DNA from 3 places in the Neobacillus sp. BF23-41 genome. Region 2 is predicted to be linked to each of the others. Evidence: riboswitches for the same ligand, from Rfam matches in the RefSeq annotation. Region 2 holds a riboswitch; each other region holds the start of a gene.
The links. Region 2 has a riboswitch for S-adenosylmethionine ahead of AB7942_RS09000 (O-acetylhomoserine aminocarboxypropyltransferase/cysteine synthase family protein). Riboswitches for the same ligand answer to the same signal wherever they lie in the genome.
Positions count from the first base shown of each region.

Region 1: linked by a shared signal. The riboswitch ahead of AB7942_RS20545 (homoserine dehydrogenase) and the one ahead of AB7942_RS09000 (O-acetylhomoserine aminocarboxypropyltransferase/cysteine synthase family protein) in region 2 are both predicted to bind S-adenosylmethionine.
Region 3: linked by a shared signal. The riboswitch ahead of mmuP (S-methylmethionine permease) and the one ahead of AB7942_RS09000 (O-acetylhomoserine aminocarboxypropyltransferase/cysteine synthase family protein) in region 2 are both predicted to bind S-adenosylmethionine.

Region 1 covers NZ_JBGBPR010000015.1:24,447-30,446, reverse strand. The annotation lists gene AB7942_RS20555 (GNAT family N-acetyltransferase) at 1-649, shown strand, start outside; gene AB7942_RS20550 (GNAT family N-acetyltransferase) at 669-1,343, shown strand; SAM riboswitch class I at 1,440-1,551, shown strand; gene AB7942_RS20545 (homoserine dehydrogenase) at 1,656-2,894, shown strand; gene AB7942_RS20540 (glycosyltransferase) at 3,131-4,978, shown strand; gene AB7942_RS20535 (glycosyltransferase family 2 protein) at 5,009-5,698, shown strand; gene AB7942_RS20530 (YfhD family protein) at 5,779-5,967, opposite strand.
Region 2 covers NZ_JBGBPR010000004.1:186,179-192,178, reverse strand. The annotation lists gene AB7942_RS09040 (acyl-CoA dehydrogenase family protein) at 1-318, shown strand, start outside; gene AB7942_RS09035 (arsenate reductase family protein) at 512-868, shown strand; gene gcvH (glycine cleavage system protein GcvH) at 949-1,332, shown strand; gene AB7942_RS09025 (YusG family protein) at 1,441-1,680, shown strand; gene AB7942_RS09020 (toprim domain-containing protein) at 1,827-2,183, shown strand; gene AB7942_RS09015 (thioredoxin family protein) at 2,191-2,499, shown strand; gene AB7942_RS09010 (nuclease-related domain-containing protein) at 2,886-3,812, opposite strand; gene AB7942_RS09005 (SCP2 sterol-binding domain-containing protein) at 4,051-4,410, shown strand; SAM riboswitch class I at 4,490-4,600, shown strand; gene AB7942_RS09000 (O-acetylhomoserine aminocarboxypropyltransferase/cysteine synthase family protein) at 4,666-5,982, shown strand.
Region 3 covers NZ_JBGBPR010000026.1:48,557-54,556, forward strand. The annotation lists gene mmuM (homocysteine S-methyltransferase) at 213-1,160, opposite strand; gene mmuP (S-methylmethionine permease) at 1,135-2,544, opposite strand; SAM riboswitch class I at 2,628-2,732, opposite strand; partial or broken gene AB7942_RS25380 (23S rRNA (pseudouridine(1915)-N(3))-methyltransferase RlmH) at 2,868-2,959, opposite strand; gene AB7942_RS25385 (YvrJ family protein) at 3,196-3,339, opposite strand; gene AB7942_RS25390 (DUF2922 domain-containing protein) at 3,409-3,627, opposite strand; gene AB7942_RS25395 (DUF1659 domain-containing protein) at 3,711-3,929, opposite strand; gene AB7942_RS25400 (dimethylarginine dimethylaminohydrolase family protein) at 4,612-5,469, shown strand; gene AB7942_RS25405 (YvrJ family protein) at 5,787-5,930, opposite strand.

The DNA.
Region 1 (6,000 bases), on a different contig from region 2:
ATTTTACGTCTATGACCAAGAGCGGCCTGTGCCAGTTATCATTCGAAATTATTCAAATGTGGATTTTGACGATCTTATCAAGATTCAATCCGAGTGCTTCCCACCTCCTTTTCCTTCAGAATTATGGTGGAATAAAGAGCAATTAGCAAACCATGTGTACATGTTTCCAGAAGGTGCATTGTGTGTTGAAGTAGATGGTGAATTAGCTGGGTCAATTACCGGCTTAACTATCGACTTTGATCCTAGCGATAAAAACCATTCGTGGGAAGAAATCACTGACCATGGATATATACGGAACAATAATCCAAATGGGAATACCTTGTATATTGTTGATATTAGTGTTCGTCCGAAGTACCGCAAACTAGGGCTTGGTAAATTGATGATGCAGTCTATGTACCATGTTGTGATAGAAAAAGAGTTATATCGATTACTTGGCGGGGGCAGAATGCCAGGATATCATAAAAAAGCTGATATCATGACACCAGGACAATATTTAGATGCAACAATTAAAGGGGAAGTTCAAGATCCTGTTATCACTTTCTTGCTGCATTGTGGTCGTGTGCCAATAGGGATTATTGAAAATTATCTCGAGGATGATGAATCCTGCAATTATGCTGCATTAATGGAATGGAAAAACCCTTTTAGATAAGTGAGAGGAATGAATCATAATGGAATATATTAGAATAACCAGTATAGCAGACCCTAATTTTAAAAAGCTTCATAACTTAATGGGAGAAATTTTTCCTCCAGAAGAAGTATTAGAATATGAGCTATGGAAAGAGCCATTAGAAGATCCGAGTATTCGCGTGTTTGTTGCTGTCGATGGAGACGAAGTCACAGGAGCAACTGAATATCGTTATTATCCGGATTGGAATATTGCTATGACAGATTTTACAATCATCAGTAAACCAGGCTTAAGCCTTGGCCGTTTTTTAGCGCATAACCGTTTAACGGATTTACAACAATTAGCTAAAGAAAATGGTAACGAGCTATTCGGGATGTTTGCAGAAATATACGATCCGTACCGGGTTGAACAACACGAATTTGGTGGAGTAAAGGTTATGGATCCATATGTCCGACGTGAAGTTCTCTCCCATTTGGGTTATAAACGCATTGATTTTTCATATGTTCATCCTTCCTGGAAAAACAATGGGGAAGCTGTAGCAGGTCTAGATTTATGTTTCATGCCAATTCAAGATGAAGGACTTAATTCACTACCAGCAAACCTGGTAAAGGATTTTCTGACGACATACTATTCAATTCTTACAAATAAGCCGAAGGATTGGCTCGAAATGATAGATCGACTGGGGAAAAAGGAATTTGTCTCCCTATTACCACTTTAATAAAAAGAAATTTCAAATAATATTGACAACTATCTTGGAATCAACTAGAATTCTCTTTATAACTTGGAAATTTAATGAAAAACTAACTAAATAAAACTCTTATCCAGAGCGGCGGAGGGACTAGGCCCGATGAAGCCCGGCAACCATCAAGGTAATTCTTGAAAAGGTGCTAATTCCTGCAGGTTATTTTTAACCTGACAGATAAGAGGAGGAAATCTACCCTCTTCTTATGAAGAGGGTTTTTCTTATTTATATGATATTAAAAGAAACAACCTATTAGTCATGTCTAATATTATTTAAGGGGTGGAAAGCATGTCTGTCATTAAAGTGGCAATTCTAGGCTTTGGTACAGTGGGTGAAGGGGTATATAAAACAATACAATCCCACGCTGATGAACTAACTAATGTTTTAGGAAGAAAAGTAGAAGTAGCTGCAGTGCTAATAAAAAATAAACAAAAAACAAGAGACATAAGTGAAGATGTTTTAATAACTACAGATTTTGCCGAAATTCTTAAACTACCTCAACTGGATGTTGTTGTCGAAGCAATCGTCGACAAAGAACAACCCTTTACTTTTTTAAAACAAGCTATCCAAAGTGGTTGCCACATTATCACAGCAAATAAAGAGATGTTTGCACATCACGGTAATGAGCTGCTCAAGCTAGCAGAGAGTCATAAAGTTTCAGTTGGTTTCGAAGCAACAGTTGCGGGAGGAGTTCCAGTTATTCAAACCCTTAGGCAGTTATTAAATGTTAACCGTGTTCGTACCGTACAAGGCATTCTTAACGGGACATCAAATTTCATCCTTACTGAAATGCGGGAGAAAAAACAGTCCTTTGTTGCTGCGCTTAGTTTAGCACAAGGGAAGGGGTATGCTGAAGCGGACCCAACCAACGATGTGGAGGGGTTTGATGCTTTTTATAAAACAATAATTCTCAGCAGAATAGCTTTTGGTATAGAACCAAATTGGCAGGATGTTGAACGGGAAGGTATTACTTCGATCACAAGTGAATTAATCGAATCAACTGAAAAGCTAGGGTTAAGGTTTAAACATATTGCAAGTATTAATAAGATAGGTGATCAAATTAATGCAACGGTTAGACCGGTTCTTGTTGGAAAGTCGCATCCTTTTTATTCCGTTGAAGGGGTAGAAAATGCGGTAAATATTCATTCTGATATCGTTGGTAGTATTACTTTGCAAGGACCTGGAGCTGGGATGTATCCAACTGCTAGTGCTGTTATCGAGGATTTGGTCTATGTCTGTCAAAATCAGCCGTCAAATAAGATTTTCAAAGAAACAATTGCATTATGTGATGGAGAGAAAAAAGGGGATGTAGAATGCTTATGGTTAATTCAAGGTCTCTCAAAAAATTATAAAAACCCTTTGATTACATGGATTACTCAAGCTATTGATGAGACAGCCATTATCCGGGCAACAAAGGAAGAAATTGAACGTTTAATTAATGACCAGCAGGCAAGGTGTTACTTTCAAATAATAGGTGAGTATGAAACAGAGAACAAAATTAATGAGGTAACCCTAGCTGCCCTTTAAGTTAAAGGAATGTAGCGAGCAAGCGGTTATTCCCAAAAGAGCATTTAGGTGCTCTTTTTTTTTTATGAAGAATTACTACTCACTTATGTGTATGGTATTTACTAATATCTATAAAAATATTAAACAAAACATCTTTTAACTGGGGATAAGTTTAGTCAAAATTAAATGGTATTCATATTGTGTAAAAGCTTGACCAAATGGATTTTTTTTTAAAAAAGAAAATGAAGAGGTGCATCATGTTAGGGAATAGCTTAAATGGACGTTTATTAACGAATCTGAATAATACATTCACCTATGAGTTTTGGGTAATGCCTGAAAGCGTTCATCGTATCGATAAACAAACACGTGATAGGCCCGCAGATGTAAATGGAAAAAATTATATCATAGGACCTGGACATGGAGTGTCCGATAATGATGCTGGAGTTAGTGTTTCAGTTGGATTAAATGGGATAACGGTCTATGAACATACTAAGAAAAATATCTATGCAGTGTTAGTCTATGAAGCTATTATTAATCAGCTCATTCATGTTGCTGTTGTCTATGATGATAGAGAGCCCCACCTATTCATTAATGGGAAGTTTGTAAAAAAAGGTGAACGAAGCCCTAAATCATTTGTATACCCATCGGGGATGATTGGGGGGCAACCTGGTCTTTTCTTTAATGGAGATATCAACGAGATTAGGCTTTGGAATCACTGCCGGACAGAACAAAATCTTAATAATTATTTGAATAAAAAGCTCACTGGAAGTGAAGCAGAGCTATATGGTGTTTGGCCAACTCCACCTGTAAATGAACTAGAAACAAAAAAGGCAAATGCAAAAACCAAAACCCGCAAAATAAAAAAGCGTCCTTCTGCTAAGGAGCGACAAAATGAAATCCCCCTAGTAAGTAAGAACGAAGATATTGAAGTCAGTATTATTATTCCTTCCCTCAATAAATATCCACTCAATCTATTTACTCTCTATTCACTGGAATACCAAACATTCAATCCTTCAAAAATGGAAGTTATCTTTATAGATGATGCTTCAACAGACCAAACGGAAGAAAAGGTAAAGGGCTATAAGCCTCCGTATCATTTTAAATATATACGTAATAAAAAGAATCTTGGAAGAGCTAAGGTTCGAAATTTAGGCATTCGTTCTGCAAGAGGCAGCATTCTTATTTTTCTAGATGCAGAAATGATAACAGAACCCGATTTTGTTGAAAGTCATCATAAGCTCCACCAATCAAATAGTAAGCTTATTATATCAGGTGCAATGCATTCAAGAGTTATACACTCATGTATCTTTCCTGAATTTACTCAAAAGAAGATAAACAAAATCTCAACTATATCTAAAAATAACCAGGAGATTTATTCGAGGATTAAAGACTTTAAATATCCAAGTAAAGAACCGTATCAGTTGTTAGAAAAAAAAGATATTGAAAAGAAAGTATTTAAGAATTTAGGTGTTGAAGTATACCCATGGTTCCAACAGATAACCCGCAATTTTCCTGCTGATTTAGAAGGGTTTGCGTTTCCATGGATGGCTTTTCTAACAGGGAATGTTTCCATTCGTAAAGAGTTTATTATTGAGGCGGGATTGTTCGATGAAGACTTTGTCAAGTACGGTTACGAAGATTGGGAAATAGGTTATCGTTTATATAAAATGGGCGCCAAATATATTGTTAGAAACGATTTGATCACGTACCATCAAGAACATCCTGTTGGAGAAAGTAAATGGAATGAGGCAATTAACAATCTGGGACTGTTTTTGAAAAAGCATCATGACATCGATGTTCTAATTCTTGGAATAGAGATATCAGGTCTAGCAGATTTATTAACGATGAATAAGGTATTAAGCGAATATAAGTTACTCATTCAATCCCATCCAGAGCGATTTCTAAAATTCCAAGAAAAATTCATTTGCATCCTTGAAACAATCCTCCTTATACTTCAAATCGACATCCGTCACATAAATATCTTAGGAGCTGCTGGCTTTAGCTCTGACGACAGAAAAGAACTTCAAGAAGATATTAATTCAATCAAAGGACTAAACAAGTTTACAAAATTAACTTCCCTTTTAGAAAAGATCAAGAACTCTTAAAAAAATTCTCCAAGGTAAAGGAGTGAAAGTGTGGTTTCCATTATTACATGTACAATAAGAGAAGAAAATATCAAAAATGTTTTCAAAAATTATCAACAGCAATCCTGGAAGGATAAAGAACTGATTATTATCTTAAATAAGGATTCTATGAATATTGATAGATGGATCAAAAAGGCAAGGAAATATCGTAATGTCCAGATTTATCAGCTCCACGAAAAAGCAACCTTAGGTGACTGCTTAAATTTTGGGATTATGAAAGCAAGTCATGATATTATTGCAAAATTTGATGACGATGATTATTACGGGCCTGACTACATTAAAAGTTCGATGGATGCTTTTAAAAATAAAGATATTTCTATTATCGGAAAAAGTTCTTTATATATTTATTTTAAAAATAAAAAAGCGCTGATCCATGTATCAGGTAGTGAGAATTCAATCACAGACACTGTTGCTGGAGCGACATTAATATTTAGAAAAGACGTGTTCCAACAAGTTCAATTTGAAAAAGTAAATCGAGCGGAGGATTACTTTTTCATTGATCAATGTAAAGAGAAGGGCTTTAATGTCTATTCTACTGAACGTTTTCATTTTGCAGTCATCAGACATGATACCGAAAAACATACATGGAAGATTGCTGATAAGGATCTTATGGAATGGGGAGAATTAATCACCTATACAGAAGATTTCCAATCACTAGTCTCAAAAAAAGCCGCGATTTGAGGATCGAGCAGTGGCTCGCTTTTCCCTCTTTATCATATAAAAAAGAAGCAGGCTGCCCTGCTTCTTCTTTTTGGCCTAAATCATTTATTTCTTTTCGTGTTTACACGTTGATTAGCAGCATTGGCACGTGCGAGTGCCTCAAGATCTGCATGGTCTGCAAATTCTGCAGAATATTCAACGTCATTTCCATCAGTTATTTTTAGGTTCTTAGGTGTTTGTGGAAGTGAGCTTTTGTTACTATTACCAGTTCCATTATGCATACGACCCATTACTAAAAACCCCTTTCAATGTTAACTTTCAGG
Region 2 (6,000 bases):
TTAGCAAATATCGCGGATCTTGTTTCTAACGTGTATGCAATGGAATCCGTTGTGTTACGTACTGAAAAAGCAATTGCAAAAACTGGTTTAGATAAGAACAAGCAGAAACTTCTTTATACGCAAATTTACTGCCAAGAAGCCTTCAATGAGCTTGAGGCGATTGCCAAAGAAACATTAGTGGCTGTTGAACAAGGCGATACCCTGCGTATGATGTTGTCCTCGCTTCGTAAATTTACACGTCATACTCCAATTAATGTCATTGCGAAAAAACGTGAAGCTGCGGATGTCATTATTAAAGCCGAACGCTATCTAGTTTAATTAAATCAGGCTCCCTTTCTATTAGGAAGGGGGCTTAAATTTTTATATTAGAAAAGGAAGGAATTTTGAAAAATTAGTCGAATTTTTTTAAGTAGAACATATTTTTTGCATTAGGATTTTGAAAAACGTTATGATAATATTCAATTGACTCTAACAAGTCATTGATATTTAATAGGAAAAGGCGGTGAACTTGATGTCTCTGACGTTTTACTGGTATCCGAAATGCGGCACTTGTCGAAACGCGAAGAAATGGATGGATGCCCATCAGCTTTCCTATGAAGAAGTACATATTGTTGAACATCCTCCAAGTCGTGAGGAATTGCAGGAATTTTATCAAAAAAGCGGACTGGAATTAAAGAAATTCTTTAACACAAGCGGTATGAAATATCGTGAATTAGGGATAAAGGATAAAATGAAGTCTGCAACAGATGAAGAACTGCTAGAATTACTGGCTTCCGATGGCATGTTAATTAAACGGCCGATTTTAACAGATGGTGAACGTGTCACCGTGGGCTTTAAAGAAGAAGAGTATGAAAAAATGTGGCAGTAAGCCTGCTCTTCCTTCATTACTAATGGGAATCGATTTATTTCGATGATAGATTTTAAAAAAAACAATGGAGGTTTTTTAAGATGAGTACACCAAAAGAATTACGGTATTCAGAAGAACATGAATGGGTAAAGGTTGAAGGGGAAAAAGTGCGTGTGGGGATTACTGCTTTTGCACAACATGAATTAGGAGATATCGTTTTCGTTGAACTTCCAGAAGTTGGCGATGAGTTATCTGCGGACGAACCATTTGGAAGTGTTGAATCTGTAAAAACTGTTTCTGAGCTTTACGCTCCAGTTAGTGGTAAAGTCGTTGAAGTAAATGAAGATTTAAGTGATAGCCCTGAGTTTGTCAACGAATCTCCTTATGAAAAAGCATGGATGATTGTCATTGAATTATCAGACAGCAGTGAACTAGATAAGCTCATGACGGCTGAACAATATGAAGAAATGACTAAAGAAGGCTAATTAATCCCGAAAAAGCACCTTGTCAAGGTGCTTTTTCTCTTAATTTCCCACTTTTTCTTCTACTATTTTAGGGAACCTTATAATAAATATATTGAAGAGGGTGGGAGTATGACGTTAAAGCAGCAAAGAGTCGATGTTACCAATCGAGTGATTGGCAAAATGAATAATGGGGAAATGGAGCTGTTTCTTGATAATACACCGATTGGAAAAATGAAGCTTTCAAATCACATGCAAGTAGAATTAGAGCATCATTTTGAAGTGGATCAACAAAAGATCTATCAACATGTCACAACAACAGAAAACCCAAATGCAAAATATACAGATTGTGATGATGGAGGATGGTGTTAACTAGGTAAATTTCACGTGAATTCTGAGGCAAATCCCTATTTTTAAAATGACAATAATGATAAAGTTAACATAGGCAGAAGAATGCACACGTAATCAATATTTTAGAATATGTTAACATAAACAACTTCTAATACAGGTGATGGATGATGAATGATTCGTATGTTGACAAAGTTCTTATTGTCGAAGGAAAATCAGATAAAAATAAGGTCAAAAGAATTGTTAAGGAACCAGTAGAAATTATTTGTACCAATGGCACGATCAGTATCACAAAATTAGATGAACTAATTGAATTTCTTGAGGATAAGGATGTCTATATTCTTGTGGATGCCGACTCCTCAGGTGAAAAGCTTCGCAAACAGTTAAAACGAGAATTTCCACAAGCGGAACATTTGTATATTGACCGGATGTATCGTGAGGTGGCAACTGCGCCAGTGCACCATTTGGCAACCGTTCTAATAGGGGCGAATATCGATGTTCATACTGAATTTTTAGAAATGGGTTAAAAGATATATGAACGAATGGAATCGAACAGATTTATCTGCCTTTCTTGAAAAAAAGGCGACTGGGTTAGTCTATTTTTATACACCCATGTGCGGTACCTGTCAGGTAGCTTCAAAAATGCTGCAGGTCATTGAGCAACTAGTAGAGTTAGATATGGGAAAAATGAATTTAAATTTCTACCCAGACCTTGCTAGGGATTTTGCAATTGAAAGTGTCCCTTGCCTATTATTTGTTCAAGCCGGCAAGATAAAAGAAACCCTCTACGCTTTTCAATCAGTTCCATTTTTGCTTGAAAAAATAAAACAACATTTATCCTAAGCAGATGCGCAAAGTGCATCTGCTTTTAATTGCTTTTAACCCATAAACGATCACTGTGAAGAGTGCAGAGTGCCCATCGAGGTGAAAAAAGATCAGCAACGATCACTGTGAAGAGTGCAGAGTGCCCATCGAGGTGAAAAAAGATCAGCAACGGTCACTGTGAAGAGTGCAGAGTGCCCATCGAGGTGAAAAAAGATCAGCAACGGTCATTGTGAAGAGTGCAGAGTGCCCATCGAGGTGAAAAAAGATCAGCAACGGTCACTGTGAAGAGTGCAGAGTGCCCGTCGAGGTGAAAAAAGATCAGGAACGGTCACTGTGAAAAGTGCAGAGTGCCCGTCGAGGTGAAAAAAGATCAGCAACGGTCACTGTGAAGAGTGTCACTTGTGTTAAAAAAGTCTTTGGTCATGTAAACTAATGAAACCAAATTCCTTCTTACCCTCAACACTATAATTTTGTTTTAAAATCCTTCTAATTGTTTTTTTAGACTCAACCACCTTACACCATTCATGAACTAAATTTGTTGTAATTTTTATATTAGGAAAAAGCAGCTTAATTTCCTCCACAACACGTAAAACGGCATGATCAATCACTTCGTGACAACCGCAATCCTCACACACAAGTTTATTATTTACAACAGTAGTCTTCAATGAGAGGCAGACCCGACAAATGTTACCTTTTTTTAATTTACCGTAGTCATATGGAGGTAACCTATCATAAGGTAATTCAATTTGATGCATCGAAACCAGTTGGTCAGCTAGCTTTTTGTGCATCCCATTTAATGTTGACGGTCTCCTATTTAAATTGTGCATAAAGCGAGGGAGCTGATTTGGGTAGATAATGGGTTCATTAAGTGGAGCTTTATAACAGGTAAAATGGGGGTTGATAAAAATTACATAAGCCTCAATAGGGATTCGATACCCAAGGCTTTCTAACAGCTGGCGGAGTAGGGATTCGCTTCGTTGTAGTTGGTGCAGGGGATTTTTGTATTCCTTTTTGGGTAGAGCATAGAATCGGTCACCTTCAAAATAAAAGTCACCTTCATAATTTTTTACTTCAAAAAGATAGAGGGGGTCTTGAGTAATCATCACTGTATCAAGTTGGAATTTACCATTATTAGTTTCCAGTAACAGGTCGTTTAGAATATAACTTGGACACTGAAGCTTCTCTGTCAATGAGTCAAACATAACTTCACCTTCAAATCCTTTCACAAGGTTACGAAAGCGAATTTTATCCTTTTCAGCTAATTTCATTCGCGAGTTTAGAAATCTTAAAATTTTAATTTCATCTGCTTCAATACGGTCTTTAAAACTCATAATCCACATCCTTTCGATTTCGAATCTAACTTCATTTTACAAAATGCTGCCCACAAACTTGATGTAATGTATGAATAATTTTCAACACTTTTCAAAAAATTCTCTCCATCCGACATATTTCTCAGGAAATCTCCGTAAATCCCCTCCAAAAGGTTGATAATTGTCGACCACTTTAAAGAGGATTTCATGCCCCGCTCCTGTATATTTAATATAAGAGAGCAGACCGGAGTGGTGGATTATGATAGAGATGCTGAAAAACTTTCAATTAGCAATCAAACAGCAAAGGCATGTTCTGCCGTTACTAGAACATATCGATTTGCGAGTGAATTTGGTTTGTGAACAAAATACTTTTCAGATTATCATAAAGAATGGAGAAATTTTCATACTTCATGATAGCGAAGAGACACGAACGATATCCGAAATCCGCGGTGACCTTAAGGCAATGAAACAACTACTTGAAGGGAAGGAACGGTTAAGGGCCCTTGAACATAACGGCCAATTAAGTATTTCCGCTCCAATTCGTACCACATTATTGATAGAATCCATCTTCTATTTGACAAAGGCACAGGAAAATTTTTCAAAAATCACAAATTTCTAATCATAGCTATTGACTCGGAATTGAACTTACTGTAAAGTTTTAGGTGAATAATCAAATAATAAAGAAAATTCAATAAACATACTTATCGAGAGTGGCGGAGGGACTGACCCTATGAAGCCCGGCAACCGGTTTATAACACAATCACACGGTGCTAAATCCAGCAGAGCGGCGATGCTCTGAGAGATGAGGAGAGAGACCCCCTCTTCTTTGAAGCGGGGGTTTTGTTTGTTGAATTGCAAAAAAGGAGGAAGTAGTATGGGTGAAAATCAGAAGAAGTATCGTTTTGAAACATTGAGTGTTCATGGTGGATTGTCTCCGGATCCGGTAACGGGGGCACGTGCCGTTCCGATTTATCAAAACAACGCCTATCAATTTAAGAATACAGAGCATGCGGCAAACCTATTTAGCTTAGCGGAACCTGGTTACATATACACACGCATTCACAACCCTACTACTACCGTTTTTGAAGAAAGAGTAGCATTATTGGAAGGCGGCGTTGGTGCCCTAGCAGTTGCTAGCGGTATGGCAGCGATTACCCTCGCCATTTTAAATATTGCTGAAGCTGGCGATGAAATCGTATCGGCATCAAATCTCTATGGCGGAACATATAATCTTTTTGCAGTGACTCTTCCAAAATACGGGATTAAAGTGAAATTTGTTGACCCTGAAAATCCGGAAAACTTCCGTACGGCCATTACCGACAAAACAAAGGCTGTTTTCGCTGAAACGATTGGTAACCCAAGCCTTCGTGTACTTGATATTGAAAAAGTTGCCGATATTGCCCATGCCGCAGGTGTTCCATTAATTATTGATAACACCTTTGCCACTCCATATCTGTGCCGGCCAATTGAATATGGTGCCGATATTGTGATTCATTCTGCCACCAAATGGCTCTTAGGAAATGGAACAACTACAGGTGGAGTTATAGTCGATGGTGGGAAGTTCGATTGGAATTCACCGCGTTTCCCTGGTTTTACGACGCCAGATGCCAGCTACCATGACCTGGTTTATGCCGAAGCCTTAGGTGCGATCGCCTTTATTATCAAAGCCCGTGTCCAATTGCTGCGTGACTTAGGACCGGCATTAAGTCCGCAAAATTCCTTCCAGTTTATCCTTGGTCTTGAAACACTGCATGTTCGGATGAAGGAACATGTGGCTAATACAAAAGAAGTGGTGGAATATTTAACCAATCACCCTGCTGTGGAATGGGTATCTTATCCAGGACACCCATCCCACCCAGATTATGAATTAGCCACAAAGTACTTGCCAAAAGGTGCAGGTTCCATGGTTGTCTTCGGGATTAAAGGCGGTAAAGAAGCAGGAGCCAAAGTAATCGATTCGATTACTCTATGGGCGCATGTTGCAAACGTTGGCGATGCAAAAAGTTTAATTATTCACCCAGCAAGCACCACCCATCAGCAATTAGATGCTGATGGCCTGAAAGCTGCAGGTGTAACAGAGGATTTGATTCGCCTTTCAATCGGTATCGAGAATGTTGAGGATTTAATCGAAGATCTCGAATCAGCTATTTTGGCTGCTACTGGTGTAATCTCATTCAAGGTAAATGCATAAAAGTTACCAAAACTTATT
Region 3 (6,000 bases), on a different contig from region 2:
ATTCTGTTAACTAGGCTTACTAGAGGACACTCAGTAAAAGGCCGTCAGCTTTTAATCTGGCAGCCTTTTTATTTCTTTGGTAACGTCTGAGTTACTTCCATAAAGTACATTTGTTAATTGCCAAAAAAAATCGATAGAATTTTCCGGTTAATTTATTATTAGAAATAAACCTCATTTACTTATGATACGGTTCTCCGTAACGATCTAAACAATTAAGAAGTTCGCCACTTTTTTGAAATCTCTTCAATATGATGAGGTGCTGTTCTGCAGCATCCTCCTATTAGTCGTGCCCCTGCAAAGTACCATTCTTCAGATTTAAAGTCGAGCCCATTACATAATTCTTGACCATGCCATGTTTTAGTTTCTGGATTATAGGTTTCACCAGAGTTCGGATAAACAATAATCGGTTTTTTGGTGTTTGTTCGCAACTCGTTGATAGCTTCCGTCACGATTGTCACTGGTGCACAATTGAGACCAATGGCAACAATTTGTTCGTTGTCACCAAACACTCTCGCACACTCTGCCAGCGGCGTATTGTCACTTATCGCATTCTCATTTTTCAAAGAAAAGGATAGCCAGGCATATGTATCTGGAAATTCCTTCAACAATGAAGCTAATACCTTCGCTTCCTGCAGGGAAGGAATCGTTTCAAATGCTAATAGATCAGCACCTGCTTCAATCAACGCTGACATTCTTGTGCGATGAAAGTCTATTAATGTTTCATCTGTAACACCGTAGTTTCCCACATACTCTGAACCATCGGCTAGGTAAGCACCATAAGGGCCAACGGATGCGGCAACCAATGGCTTAGGTCTATTGGTTTGTGAATTTTCCTGCCAAAAATCATCTCTTGCTTTTCTCGCAAGTAACACCGTTTTCTTAATTAGTTCTAAAGCTTCTTTCTCTTGGATACCACGCTTGGAAAAACCGTCAATGGTTGCTTGATAGCTTGACGTTATGGCACAGTCCGCTCCAGCACGAAAATAGTCAGAATGAACCTGATAAATCAATTCTGGATTTTCTAGTAATACACGTGCAGACCAGAGGGGATCGTCCAAATTACACCCATGCGACTCAAGCTCTGTGGCTAACGCTCCGTCCAGTAGCATAATGGAATGTTCGGATAAAATAGCCTTAATAGGGTTGATTTTGTTGGACATAACCTACTCCTCTTTTCTTTAATCTTTGGGTTAAATAATAACTTGCATAGCAAAACAATATAAATGGAATGCCACAATATAAGGCAATTCGTTGTGTAGGGTCAAATGCGATTCCAATACATGAAGCAAGACAAAGGATAAAGGAAGCGATTGGTACCAAAGGATAGAATGGTGTACGATAAACCAAGTCCTTTACGGAATTTCCTTCTTTAATATATTGTCTGCGAAATAAAAACTGTGAAGCACTAATACTCATCCAAACTACCACCACAGCTAGGCCCGAAATGGATACAAGTACGATATACACTGTATCTGGTGCAATAATACTTGAGAACAAAGCTAAACCACCGCCAAACATGCTAAAAATGACTGCATATATTGGAACACCTTGTTTTGTTAATTTTGCAAAAATGGGTGATATCGTATTCTTATCTGCAAGTGACCAAAGCATTCTTGAAGAGGCATAAAGACCTGAGTTTGCAGCAGATAGAATGGCTGTTAATATGACAAAGTTCATAATATCCGCTGCATATGGTACGCCAATTTGTTCAAGAACGGCAACAAAGGGGCTCTCTAATACTCCTGCATCTGAAGTAGGCATTAATGCAGATAATACAACAATCGTTCCTACAAAAAAGATAATCAATCTCCACAATGTAGTACGAATGGCCTTTGGTATCGTTTTTTCCGGATTTGCTGTTTCCCCCGCTGCAATTCCTATTAATTCCGTTCCTGAAAAGGCAAAGTTAACCGCAAGCATTGTCATGACAATCGCAAAAGCACCATTAGGAAATAAACCTGCACTTGTAAAATTAGAGAAGAACGGTGCCGATTGGGAATGGGTCATCGGAAGAAAACCTACCATTGCCGCTGCTCCTACAACAATAAACAGAACAATCGCTATTACCTTTATAGACGCAAACCAGAATTCAGATTCAGCGAAAAACTTAACCGTCAGTATATTTAAGACAAAAACCAAAATAGCAAACAGCAAACTCCAATTCCAGACATTAATGGATGGAAACCATCGCTGCATTAATAATCCTGCAGCCGTAAATTCAGAACCTAAAGCAACAGTCCAAGTTAGCCAGTACAACCAAGCAACTGTATACCCAGTCCCTGGTCCAATATATTTAGTCGCATAACTGTGAAAGGCACCAGTTTCAGGCATATGTACGGAAAGCTCTCCTAAACATAGCATGACGAGATAAACCACTAGTGCACCAATCAGATAGGACAGAATGGTCCCAAACGGGCCAGCTTGTTGAATCGTGTAACCCGAACTTAAGAATAATCCTGTTCCAATCACTCCGCCGAGCGATAGCATAACTAAATGCCGTGTTTGCATTTTTCTTTGAAATTTTTGCTTGCTTTTCTTCTCCATCCTAGTCTCCTTTTTCCTACATCCAGAAAAAACAAAAAACGCACTCAGATAAATGAGTGCGTTACTGACAAATAATAACGTAGCTCTTATCTATCAAGGCTTCACACCCGATGGAATTAGCACAGTGTCTTATTAGACCTGCTGCTGAGGTTTCATAGGGCCAGTCCCTCCGCCTCTCTGGATAAGAAATATTTTTTTAAACTTTATCAATCTATTAAATAATTGTCAATATATTTCTGAGTTTTTTAAAATTTTAAAACCTTATAAGCAAAAAATATAATAATTATGCTTATCTAATATAAATTCAAGTAAAAATTTCGTCGTTACTTATGGTACGGTTCACCGCGATTAATCCGAAAAGCTCTATAAATTTGTTCAACAAGGATTGTCTCATCAGCTGATGGGGGAAGGTCATCCAGGCAAGACCGTGGGGACGAATCGAGACTTGCCTACCATTAAAAAGAAGCGATTCAAATCAAAAAGAACCCGTCGATGATTGTAGGAGTAGTCGTGATATTGATCATTGGTGTAGTTGTATATAAAGTTAAAAGGGAAAAAGAGCGGTTAAGGAATTCTGGATAAAGTGAAAGAATAAAAACAAGAAACCACCTTGGATCTACTTAATAGTAGAGGCTAGGTGGTTTCTCTTTTTTATATTCGCTCCCTCATCCGCTCAGGAAGTGTCTGTATCGACTGGACGACCAAATCAAGCTTTGCTTCAATTCGGTAAAGCAAATAAAGAGTCACAACGATGGGGAATCCCACCTGGCTGATGATTGGAATCAACTGCTCCACTTTTCTCTCCTCCTTCCATTGTTTATAAAAAGAGGCTGGGTTCATAATGAATCCGGCCTCTCACTTTTATTAGGCAATCACGTAATCTGTCACATTGCGTTCGATCACTCTTGCTCCTTTTGCAGCAACAAACTTCCCGCTGCTAGTTGTGAAAACTTCAGATGCAATAATCTGCGCCATCGATAATTTTACGACTTCTTCATCAATCGGCTCTTTGGGGTTATCAATGGAAAGGCTTGCTGTCTTTCCGAACTCCGTGGCAAATTGCAATTCCAATGTTTTTGCCATTTCTTTCACCTCCTATCCCTTCGTTTTTTACTAGACTATTAACCTAGAATCGCGGAGCTGTCATTCCGTTTCACTTTAGACTATTAACCTACAATTGCGATGATATCATTCCGCTCCACTTTGTTTAGCGTATCATTGCATAGAACTGCAACTGCTAGTGCCGCTTGCGATAATTGATCCGCAGTAGCTGCCTTGGTGACATTGCTAAACGTTTTCGCTTTGAGGATGGGATTTCCCTCGTCATCCATGCCCGCTTCAAATACGATGCGAAGCTTCGTTACTTCTAATAACGCTAGTGCCATTGTCTCTCACCACCTTTCACCTTCTATATAGAAAAAAGTCGGTAAAAAGGACAGGGGAGGAAGAAGAAATTTTTAAAGTGCTGTTGGCTAAAACTAGGATTGGTGAAGACATCACTCGACAAACTTTTTAGGTGTTTGAAGGGATAAAGCCAGGAGTGGTGCGTGCTAAGGCCACTATTAATTAAACGTTTGTGTAGTAGGGAAAAGACAGGCAATTAATAGAATTATGTAAGTTTAATAGAAACCTATCTGATTTTGTGGAAAGGTGGGTTATTTCCTGCGGAATACACTTTCAGTTATCGACAATTTTCCTTCTTGCATGGCAGGGAAGGTTCTTATAAATCAGTACTTATAGCTGTTTTAACTAAACGTTTGATTAGTATAGCCTATATGGAATTTCGTCGAACGGCTGTATTTTTTAGTATAGATTGGCTATTTATTCGCTTCTCCTTTTGTTGTGAAGCGTTCTACAACTTGATTATTCAATTGAATTTGTATCGTATCAATTTCCCCGTATCGGAAATAGTATTCTTATTAATGATTCATCCCCATTTGTAAAAAGAGGAAATTCCCTCATTAAAGACCCTATGATGCAAAGAGATTTCCTATTGTCTCTGTTTGTAAATATTAACGATAGATTAGGAAAACCTAATTTAAAAAGAGAACGCAGGAGGGCAGCAAAATGGCAGAAATCCCAAAGACAAACAACAAGACTTTTTGCATGAGTGAATACGATGTATTAAAACGAGTAATCCTTTGTCAGCCTCAATATATGACGATTCGCGAAGTAATTAATGAAACGCAAGAGCATTTTAAGAATGAAGGTATCCATATTGAACGCGCGCTTGAGCAGCACAGTAAATTTGTCAAAACGCTAAAGGAGAATGGCATCGAAGTTATTTTATTGCCTTATCATAAAAAATATCCCGAACAGGTCTTTACCCGGGATATTGGTTTTACTCTAGGGCAAACAATCTTTGTTGCTAATATGGCAACAGATGTTCGCGCAGGGGAGGAAAACGTTTTAAAACAATGGCTGGAGGATGAAGAAATCTCTTATTATAATTTAGCCGAGGAACTAATTGAGGGCGGAGATGTTGTGATTGATCGGGAAAGAATTTACGTGGGGCTCAGCAATCGAACGGACCAAAAAGCTGCTGATCAATTACAGCGTCTTTTGAATCAATTCAATGTCATTCCCATCCATTTTAAAGCAAAATACCTGCATCTGGATTGTATATTTAATGTCGTTTCTCCTGATGTGGCCCTTATTTACCCAAAAGCCTTAACGAAAAAAGACATCGATCTTTTTGCTTCACGCTATGAGTTAATTGAAGTTTCGGAAGAAGAACAATTTCAATTAGGTACAAATGTATTGAGTATCGGGAACAAACGGGTATTAAGTCTGCCGGTCAACGAGAAGGTAAACAAGCAGCTTCGTAACCGAGGCTTTCAAGTTATTGAAGTAGATATCACAGAAATCATTAAATCTGGTGGCTCCTTCCGTTGTTGCACTCTTCCTATCTTACGAGAAACGTAAAATAATAATATAAAAATGACCATATAAACAACCCTCAGGCCCGTAAAGGGTGAGGTTGTTTATATGGTCATAAGATACATAATTTAGCTTTTTACGTTTTAACCCGGGAGTACGTTCATTAAAAGCTTTTATTTTTGATAGCGAGCTTGACACTTTATAGTCGGCCTTTTCCCTCATTATTTCCAATAACAAATTTCCTTATTGTAGATATTTTAAATCAAAAATAATAAGCAACATTTAATGACGATAATATTTTCAATTAACATAAAAAACCACCTTGGATCTACTTGATAATAGAGGCTAGGTGGTTTCTCCTTTTATGTTCGCTCCCTCATCCGCTCAGGAAGTGTCTGTATCGATTGGACGACCAAATCAAGCTTTGCTTCAATTCGGTAAAGCAAATAGAGCGTCACAACGATGGGGAACCCCACCTGGCTGATAATTGGAATCAACTGCTCCACTTTTCTCTCCTCCTTCCACTTGTTATAAAAAGAGGCTGGGTTCATGTCCATCATGAATCCGGCACCTTTC